One region of the Pseudoduganella sp. R-31 genome, then DNA from elsewhere that is predicted to be linked to it. Evidence: predicted binding sites of a transcription regulator. Region 1 holds the regulator's gene; each other region holds the start of a gene.
What was found. The regulator sigma-54, encoded in region 1, starts transcription at its own class of promoters, with help from an activator protein. The targets are predictions, from matches to a motif close to TGGCANGNAANCTGCTTT.

Region 1 (3,272 bases):
CGAACCCCCAGCGACGCCGACGGAGAAGAAGTAAGCATGCAAGCAAATAACTGCGCCAGCACGCTGGTCGTGCGCGGCCTCCAGAAAACCTATGGCAAGCGACAGGTGGTGCACGACGTTTCGCTGCAAGTCGATTGCGGTGAAGTGGTCGGCCTGCTCGGTCCCAACGGTGCCGGCAAGACTACCTCTTTCTACATGATCGTCGGCCTGGTGGCTTCCGATGCAGGCACCATCGATATCGGCGGCACCGACGTGTCGAGCCTGCCGATCCACAAGCGCGCCACGCTGGGCCTGTCCTACCTGCCGCAGGAAGCTTCGGTGTTCCGCAAGCTGACGGTGGAAGAAAACATTCGTGCCGTACTGGAACTGCAGAAGGTGGACGGCAAGCCTCTGCCCAAGGCGGAAATCAAGCAGCGCCTGGAATCGCTGCTGGCCGACTTGCAAATCGAGAAGCTGCGCGAGAACCCGGCCCTGTCGCTGTCGGGTGGCGAGCGCCGCCGCGTGGAAATTGCGCGCGCCCTGGCCACCAACCCGCGCTTCGTGTTGCTCGACGAACCGTTTGCCGGCGTGGATCCGATCGCCGTGATCGAAATCCAACGTATTGTGCGTTTCCTGAAGGAGCGCAATATCGGTGTGCTGATCACCGACCATAATGTGCGTGAGACCCTCGGCATTTGCGACCGCGCCTACATCATCAACCAGGGCGCCGTGCTGGCCTCGGGCCGCCCGGACGACATCATTGCCAACGAATCCGTTCGCCGCGTCTACCTCGGCGAACACTTCCGCATGTAAACGAAGGCCATGAAACAAACACTGCAACTGCGAACCTCGCAACACCTGGCGCTGACGCCGCAGCTGCAACAATCCATCCGCCTGCTGCAGCTGTCCACGCTGGAGCTGCACCAGGAGTTGGAACAGCTGCTTGGCGACAATCCCATGCTGGAGCGCCTTGACGACCCGCTCGACCACTCGGTACGGCTGCTGGCCGATGGCGCCATCAGCCAGGGCAACGGCAATGGCACCGAAGCTCCCGCCACGCCTTCGGCTGAAGGCCCGCAAGGCGAGGGCGGCGAAGCCCCGGCCGCTGCCGGCGAAAGCGATACCTATGAAGGCGGCGACCATGAAGCCGGCAACGGCAGCGACGACGCCGACTGGAGCGCCAGCGCCGGCAGCAAATCCGCCGACGACGAAGACAGCCGCCCGCAACTGGAAGCTTCCGGCTGCACGCTGCGCGAACACCTGCTCGAGCAGATGCGCGTCACCGTGCAGGAGCCGCGCGACCGCGCGCTGATGGAACTGATCATCGATGCGCTGGACGAGAACGGCTACCTGGAAGAGCCGCTGGAAGAAATCCACGAGCGCCTGCCGCCCGAGCTGGAAATCGAACTGGACGACCTGCGCTGCAGCCTGGTGCTGCTGCAAAGCTTCGATCCGCCCGGCGTCGCCGCACGCAATGCCTCCGAATGCCTGGCGCTGCAGATCAGGCGCATGCCCGGCGTGCCGCTGGTGACGCGCCGCATGGCGCTGACCATCGTCGAGAAGCACCTGACCTGGTTCGCCCAGCGCGAGTTCACCAAGCTGAAGAAAGCGCTCGACTGCGACGATGAAGACTTGCGCGAAGCACAGTGCGTGATCCGCCAGTGCAACCCGCATCCGGGCGCCGAATTTGCGTCAGGCGAGTCAGACTACGTGGTGCCGGACGTGATCGTGAAAAAGGGCCGCGGCGGCTGGATCGTCACCCTGAACAACGACGTGGTGCCGCGCCTGCGCGTGAACGCGCTGTATGCCAACCTGCTCAAGCAAGGCAAGAGCGAGTCGCAGATGAATGGCCAGCTGCAGGAGGCCAAGTGGTTGATCAAGAATATGCGCCAGCGCTTCGACACGATCCTGCGCGTCGCGGAAGCGATAGTAGAAAGACAAAAGAACTTTTTCAGTCATGGCGCAGTGGCCATGAGACCCCTTGTGTTGCGTGAAATTGCTGATACACTGGGACTACACGAGAGCACTATTTCTCGCGTAACAACTCAAAAATATATGCTCACCCCGCATGGCATGTTTGAGTTGAAATATTTCTTTGGTAGCCACGTCGCGACCGAAGCCGGGGGGGAGGCTTCCTCGACTGCGATACGGGCACTGATCGTGCAATTGACAGGAGCAGAAGACCCGAAAAATCCTTTATCCGACAGTAAGATTGCGGACATGCTGGGTGAACAAGGCATGGTGATTGCGCGACGGACTGTTGCCAAATATCGAGAAGCGTTGAAGATCCCTCCAGTTAGCCTCCGCAAATCGTTGTAGTGCAGTGCATGGGTTCCTCTGTGCGTTTCGGCGTGCACGAACTCGAGAGCGACATCATCTTTAGGAGTGTGTATGAATCTCACCATCAGTGGACATCATGTCGAAGTGACCCCAGCCATTCGCGAGTACGTGCAGAACAAGCTGGAACGAGTCAAGCGCCATTTCGATCAAGTAATCGATATTGCTGTCATCCTGACTGTAGATAACCTCACCGAGAAAGAGAAACGCCAGAAAGCCGAAATCAACCTGCGCATGTCTGGCAAAACTGTTTACGTCGAAAGCCTGTCGCAAGACCTTTACGCCGCCATCGATACCCTGATTGATAAACTGGATCGCCAGGTCATGAAATACAAGGACCGTGTGCAGAACCACAGTCATGCGGCCATCAAGCATTTCCCGGATACGTATGAGGCACCACCCACCGCCATGTAAAGGACTGGCCGTGCAGCACACCAAAGGGCGCAATTGGCGCCCTTTTTTGCGACCAGTGTGCGTTAGAATATTTGCATGAGCGAACACGTACACACCCAACTCTCCAACGGTACCGGCTTCATCACGCTGGACCGCCCCAAGACCCTCAATTCACTGTCCCTCGACATGGTGCGCGCGATGACGCAGGCGCTGCTGGCATGGCGCGACGATGCGTCGGTGGCGGCGGTCGTGGTGCGCAGCAGCAGCGAACGCGCGCTGTGCGCAGGCGGCGATATCCGCTTCTTCCACGACGTCGGCCGCGGCAATACGCAAGGCGGCAGCGCGCTGCTGGAGGACTTCTTCACCGAAGAATATGCGCTGAACCATTTAATCCATTTCTACCCCAAGCCTTATGTGGCGCTGATGGATGGCGTGGTGATGGGCGGCGGCATGGGCATCGCGCAGGGCGGGCCGGAGTGCGGCGTGCGCATCGTCACGGGCCGTACCAGGATGGCGATGCCCGAGGTGAACATCGGCCTGTTTCCCGACGTGGGCGGCAGTCA
Region 2 (3,272 bases), 2.7 Mb from region 1:
GCAGGGCACGGCGCGCATCGGCCACCTGGGCCGGCCGGCCGTAAAGCGCAGCTGACACAGTCCAGGCGCCGATCCCGGCCTGCCGGCACAGGCCGGCGCGCAATGGAAGCGGCAGCGGCGGCCCTTGCGGCGCCAGCGACGCTGGGAACACCATTCCTCCCGACAGCACGCGCAAATCGTTCCCGATATGGACCACGCTGGGCAATGTGCCGTCCAGGCGCAGTGGGCGCAGCGCATCCACAACTGCGGCGATGCCCTCGAAGCCGGGGACGCTCGCAACCAGGTGGCTTACCACTTCCGTTTGCGGCATCAGCCAGAAGCCGAGGCTGGTAATAATGCCGAAGTTCGATTGCGTGAACAAACCGTCCAGCCATGGCCCGACACCATACGGGTAAAGGTGGGCGGCACTGGCGTGGGCAAAATGGGCGAAACCAGTCTCGAGCGTGTCGCCGCTGGCCAGCACGATGCGCATGCCGGCTACATGCAGCATGCGGTTGCCATAGGGCGTATGGCCGAAGCCGCGCTCCAGGATGTTGCCGACGAGGCTGGTATCCGGCCCGGCGCCGGTACAATCCATCCACAGGGGAAGTTGCAGCTCCGCCAGTTGACCGGCGAGCTGGGCCTGCGTGACGCCGGGCTCGATCACGGCATAGGCAAGGTCCGGATCGATCTCAAGAATGCGGTTCATCCCGCCCAGGTCCACGATGACCTGGCCTTCGCTGCTTGGGTTGGCGTCGCCGTATCCCCAGTTGCGGCCGGTACTCAGCGGATACAGCGGGACGCCAAATTCGCCGGCACTGCGCACCACGGCCACCACCTCACCGTGCGATAGCGGACGCAACACTGCAAGGGGCGCGACGGGCTGGCCCGAGGTGCTGGCAGTGTACGGCGCAAATTCGCTGGGCGAGGCAAGCACCCGGGCTGGACCAAGCAGCAGGCGCCAGGCCTGCAGTGCGGGTTGGAGGTTCGCCATCTCAGTCCCTCCCCTCGCGCAAGCGGACCGTAATACCGGCCTCATCTTGCGGCGAGAAAAAGAAGGGGTAGAAGGAACGTTCGTTAGGCACCGATTCCATGCGCCCGCCATAGAGCCGTATCTGCTCCGCCATGTGCGCCAGGTCCAGCCGCAGCAGCACCGCCGGCGCGCCGACCCGGCTGCAGTGCCGCTCCGGCGCCGCATCGCGGAAACCCAGCATGCGCTTGTAGAACCTGACATGGCGCGGGTTGACTTCGATCACATAATCCGTGCAACCGTGCAGGTTGTGCGCGTACACATAGGAGATGTGGATCAGCGCTGCAAACACGCGCATATTGACATTGCGGTCGATGGCCAGCCGCGCCGGTTCGCACAGGCGTCGTCCCTGCTCCCGCAGTGCGGACAGGATGTCGCCAAAGTTTTCATCGGCCGGCAGGCCAATGTCGGGGTCGTCAAGGCACAGCGACATGGTGCCAACCGTATCACCCTGGCTATCGGCCGCCAGGGTGATACGGTTGGGTTGGTGGGGGGCGTTGGGATCCACTTCATAGCCGCGCCAGCCATACATCTTTTGCAGCAGCACACTGGCCGCTTCGCGTTTGCCGGCCGAATTGGCCAGCCGGATATGGAAAAGCTGCTGGTCGATCGCGTGCAACGGCTGCTCGCCGCCAGCGTTCTCGTCAATCAACAGGGAAACAATGGTGTCGTCGTCCACGGTGCGTCCTCCTATCAGTATAGGGCTTGGATGCTCGGGCTGGCCCAAGGTTCCGCACGCGTCGGATTTCTTTTCACGGGCCGCGGCCAACGGGGCGCCACGGCATGGCACGGATGCTGCTCATACGACCATGCCGGCAAACCTGCCGCAATCCAATCGGGAGATCCACGCTATGACTACCTTGCGCAAGTCTTTACTGGCAACTGCCGCCTTGCTGGCGGCCAGCCTTGCCAGCGTACCGGTCCAGGCCTCCACCTTTGCCTCGGCCATCCTCGACATCAACAACTTCAGGCTGCTCCACTCCAACGGCACCGCCTACAGCACGACCGACTTCACGATCTTGCAGGGTACCAACGATGCCCACGCAACTGCTTCGCTGAACGGCGTCTTCGCGAACGGAACCTCGTCGATCCCGATCCTGCTTGGTGTCCCGAACGTGCCGCATCAATGCATGGGCGCCCCCTGCGGGGGGCTGGGCGAAAACAACTTCACCCCGCTGCCCAGCCCGCCGCCAGTGCCAGGCACTTTCGGCTATGCCGACCAGGACCTGACCGGCGCCTCCATTACCATCGGCGCAGCGCCGGCCGGGGCACACGCCCGCACGCGGGCCGATGCCTCGACCGCCCTGAACGCCATCGCATCGGGCAATTCCGACGTCGGTACCTCGACCACCTTCCAGTTCACGCTGGGAGCAGCCGACACCATGACTGTGTCGTTCGACGCAACCGCCTTCACCCAGGCTTATGTGTCGCCCGGATCGGGACCGGACGCCAATGCCAATGCACGGCTGTCGTGGTCCATCAACATCATCGACCTGACCACCCAGGGCCGGATCTTCGACTTCGCGCCAGACGACCTGAACGCATTCAGTGTACGCAGCCGCACGGATGGCAGCCCTGGCATCCTTACGTACACCTTTGCGACCCTGCCCGGGGTGCCGCTCACCAAGGTGTCGCCTTTGCTGACAGCCGGCACCAGTTACCAGATCACGATCCAGCACAACACTCTGGCCAACGCCCTGCAGCAGGAGTTGCCGGAGCCGGATTCGCTGGCCGTGCTCGCTGCAGGCATGCTGGCGATGTCGGTTGCGCTGCGCCGCCGCAAATCCTGAGCACTTCTTGACAGGCCTCAACGTTCGGGCGGGTTCGCCAGCCAGGCTGGAATCCCGCCCATATAATCCAGAGGACCGAGGCGTATCACCAGGGAGCGCAGCATGGAGCATCTCTTCAGCCAATTGCTGTCCGGCCTGAAAGGCATCTGGAAGCACCGCTGGGCGGGATTCAGCATCGCCTGGGTGATTGTGCTGATAGGCTGGGCCAAGGTCTACTCCCTGCCCAACGAGTACCAGAGCACGGCCCGCGTGTTCGTCGATACCCAAAGCATCCTGAAGCCGCTGATGGTGGGCATGACCAGCATGCCCAACGTCGAGCAGCAAGTCGCCATCATGAGCCGGACTTTGCTAAGCCGGCCGAATATCGATCGGGTATTGCGCATGGTGGACCTGGACGTGCGCTCGGTGTCCGCACGCGACCACGATGCGATGGTCGACGATATGCTGAAGCGGATTCACATCAACGGCACCGG
Region 3 (3,272 bases), 380 kb from region 1:
CAGGCTTCGCTGGCCGGCCTGGCCAAGGGCGACCCGGTGGTGGCCTCGATCAAGGGCACCTACAAGCAACGCTTCTTTGCCGGCCTGTTCCCGCACAGCATGGTGATCCGCGAAGTCGCCAAGATGTTCAAGCCGCCGCAATAAATAAAAAGGGGACGTACCCCTTGAAAGGGTACGTCCCCATTGATTTCCTGCGGCAGCTCAGGCGCGGCGGCGCAGGCGAGCCAGGCCCAGCAGGCCAATGCCCATCAGCAGCATGGTGCCTGGTTCCGGCACACGGGTGAAGCGGTTCGAGCCGTCCACCTTGAACAGGATGTCGTTGCCGGCCACCAGGTCGGTCGCGAACGGGTCGCCGTTATTGCTCGAGCCATTGCGGTGGAAACCGGTGGTGGTCGAGGTGTCAGCCGGGTAGTTCAGGCTCGACTGGAAATCGATGCCGAACAGCAGGCTGGTGACGCCTTCCAGGTAGTTGGCGTCGATGAAGTCGCCGGGCGACAGCATGCCGGCGTGCAGGCGGGCGGAACCCTGGCCATTGTTAGGCGCCAGCAACTGGAACACGGACGAGTTAGTATCGATGGTCAGCAGGGCGATCATGATGCCGTCGTCGAAGCCCACGCCGGTGGCGGTGTTGGCGTTCTGGTTGGTGTCGAAATAGATCGCGACCTGGTTCTGGCCCGGGGCCAGGTTGAAGTTGGCGGTGGCGGTGCCGCCGGGGCCTGGCACCACGCTCGACACCACCTCGGTCATGCGGGCAGCGATGGTGATCTCGAACAGGCCGTCGGCCGAACCGTTCGCTTCACCGTCCAGCCTGCCGCCCAGGGATGGGCTGCCGGTGCCGCCGGCCTTGCCCACCAGGGTTGCCTGGTACAGGAAGTCGAACTTGGTGCCAACCGCCAGCGGCGCACCGAAGGGGCCGATGCCTTTGGCCAGGCCGCTGCCGGTTTCGGCCCAGTCCAGCGAATTGACATTGGTGGCCAGCACGTTGGTGCCGTCCTTGATGGTGAAGGGGGTGATCACGTCTGCCTGTGCAGCACCGGCAGCGAACAACAGGCCGGCTACAGTAGCGAGCGGGAGCAGTTTGCGGAAAATCTTCATTGATTGACTCCTGAGTTAAAAGGGGCTGTCTGACCTTTTGCTGCTATCTGGCCTTGCAGCGGGCACAAGCTCCTATGAGCAATAGTTGTGCCAACTTCCCGGTTTCCTTAGAAATCAATACCTTGGCTTGTTACCGTTAGTACCACGTTGATACTAACTTATGCCTTTGTAAGGATTTTCGACAGTAACTTGCTAAACGCTTCCGAAGAGCGATAGTTTCTGAATATGTCCATTAGTTGACGCGCCGCAAGGCCAGCCGCCGGCGTGGCCAGCAAGCCTTGCACCGCCTGCTGCAAGGCGGCGCCATCGAAGCGGTCGGCGCGCAGCAAGGCGCCGGCGCCGGCGGCAACGATGCCCTCCATGTTGAGGAACTGGTCGAGGTTGCCGGCGATGCCGACCACGGGCACCCCGGCCGCCAGCGCCTGGTGGCTGGTCGGGCTGCCGCCATTGCAGATCACCAGGGCGGCGCGGCGCGCGGCCTCCTCGCCGGGCAGGAAGTCGGCCACCCGGGCATTGGCCGGCACGGCATCGAGCTTGACCATGCCGACGGTGGCGGCCAGCACCGTCACCGGCAAGCCGGCCAGGGCCTGCAGCACGGCGGGCAGCAAGGCGCCGTGGCCCGAGCTGCCCACGGTCACGTAGACCAGCGGGCGATCGGTGGGCAACTGGTCCCACCAGTCCGGCACCGGCAGCGGCGGCGACCACAGCACGGGGCCGATGAAGGCGTGGCTGGCCGGCAGGTCGTGCGGCGGGAACAGCTGCGGCACGTCGGCATACAGGGTGTGGTCGGCGTCGGTGTAGACGCGGTTCAGGTCCCAGCCCAGCGAGGGCAGGCCATGCCGGCGCCGCACCCGGTTGAGGGGAATGGTGTGCAGGGCAAAGGCCAGCGGGCGCGCCAGCTTGAACAGGGCATTGGCCAGCGCGATCGGCAAGAAGCGCGTGAGCGGCAGGCTGGGCACGATGTAGCGCTGGTGCACATACGGGCTCCAGTAGGCATTGATCAGCGAAACATAGGGCACGCCGGCCAGGCGCGCGCTGACCGACAGCGACAGGCGGAAATCGCCCACCACGATATCGGGCTGGACCTGGCGCAGCAGTTGCAGGTCTTCTTCCACGTAGCCGTCCAAGGTGGCGGCATCATAGACCGGCTTGCCGTCCGCCAGGGCTTGCAGGAATTGCTGGTTCGAGATGCTGTGGATGGTCCAGCGCACCAGGTCCGCGCCCTCGAAGCAAAAGGCGTAGCGCTCGGCGCAGGCAAAGTGCACCTCGTACTGTTCGCGGTCGAGGCTGGCGGACAGGGCCAGCGGGCGGCCCACGTGTGCCAGGGTCACCGCTTCGGCCAGGAACAGGATTTTCTTGCGTGTCATTGCGCGGTACCGGCTTACTTCATCAATTCAGCCAGGGGCTTGCGCAGCGAGCGCGCCTTCGGCGCCTTGCCGGCGCCAAGCCGGCCCATGAACACGGCCGTTTCCGGCGCCGCGCCGATCACCCCGGTGAGCTGGCCATACAGCCGGCGCGCCGATTCCTGCAGCCTGTCCAGGCGCGTGAAGCGCAGGGCGTTGCGCACATAGCGGCCGAAGATCAGCGGCGTCATTTCCGGCTGCATGTGCAGGCCCAGCGCAGTGAGCGTCAGCCAGAAGCGCTGGGTAGCGCGGCCGGCGGCCACGTAGTCGTCGATGCCGGCCGGCGCGGCCTTGGCGCGAATCACGAAGTGGGCGGCGCAGGCGATGCCGGGCAGCAAGTCCATCTGCAGGCGCGGCGCCCAGGTGCCCATCAGGGTATTCATGGTGTTGACCCGTTCCCAGCTCACCATGGCCCATTTCATCAGGGCCAGGGTGCCGTTGTCGACACCGAGGGCCTGGTCCGGCACCTTGTCCGGGCTGTGCGTCTTGCCCCAGTCGATGATGCTGCGGTGCACCTCGTACGCCTCGGGCATGGTCAGGCGCAGCTTGGCGTTGTTGAACATCAGCCGCGCCGCCGCCCAGCGGCCGCCGAAGCCTTCGATCCACTGCACCTGGTGCGCCGGGCCGACCGCCGCTTCCAGCGCCTGCTTTTCCTGCGCCGTCAGCGGCCGCGTGCTGAGCGGGCGGCGCTGCACGCTGCGCGTGGTGATCACCGGCAGCAAGGCACTGGGCGCGATGGCGGGATCGGGCGTGAAGCGCACGTCGAATACGGGA

Region 2: the regulator sigma-54 is predicted to act here: its motif matches at 1,794-1,811, upstream of ACN9MY_RS16970 (EDSAP-1 family PEP-CTERM protein).
Region 3: the regulator sigma-54 is predicted to act here: its motif matches at 1,171-1,188, upstream of pepA (flocculation-associated PEP-CTERM protein PepA).

Annotation. Positions count from the first base shown of each region.
Region 1 covers NZ_CP183986.1:1,009,824-1,013,095, forward strand. Annotated here, with positions in the region: gene lptA (lipopolysaccharide transport periplasmic protein LptA) at 1-34, shown strand, start outside; gene lptB (LPS export ABC transporter ATP-binding protein) at 37-792, shown strand; gene ACN9MY_RS04630 (RNA polymerase factor sigma-54) at 802-2,298, shown strand; gene hpf (ribosome hibernation-promoting factor, HPF/YfiA family) at 2,371-2,730, shown strand; gene ACN9MY_RS04640 (enoyl-CoA hydratase/isomerase family protein) at 2,806-3,272, shown strand, end outside.
Region 2 covers NZ_CP183986.1:3,729,413-3,732,684, reverse strand. Annotated here, with positions in the region: gene ACN9MY_RS16980 (FAD-binding oxidoreductase) at 1-973, opposite strand, end outside; gene ACN9MY_RS16975 (N-acyl amino acid synthase FeeM domain-containing protein) at 975-1,688, opposite strand; gene ACN9MY_RS16970 (EDSAP-1 family PEP-CTERM protein) at 1,861-2,799, shown strand; gene ACN9MY_RS16965 (XrtA system polysaccharide chain length determinant) at 2,902-3,272, shown strand, end outside.
Region 3 covers NZ_CP183986.1:629,045-632,316, reverse strand. Annotated here, with positions in the region: gene ACN9MY_RS02880 (SDR family NAD(P)-dependent oxidoreductase) at 1-144, shown strand, start outside; gene pepA (flocculation-associated PEP-CTERM protein PepA) at 202-1,095, opposite strand; gene ACN9MY_RS02870 (glycosyltransferase) at 1,254-2,462, opposite strand; gene ACN9MY_RS02865 (molybdopterin biosynthesis protein MoeY) at 2,477-3,272, opposite strand, start outside.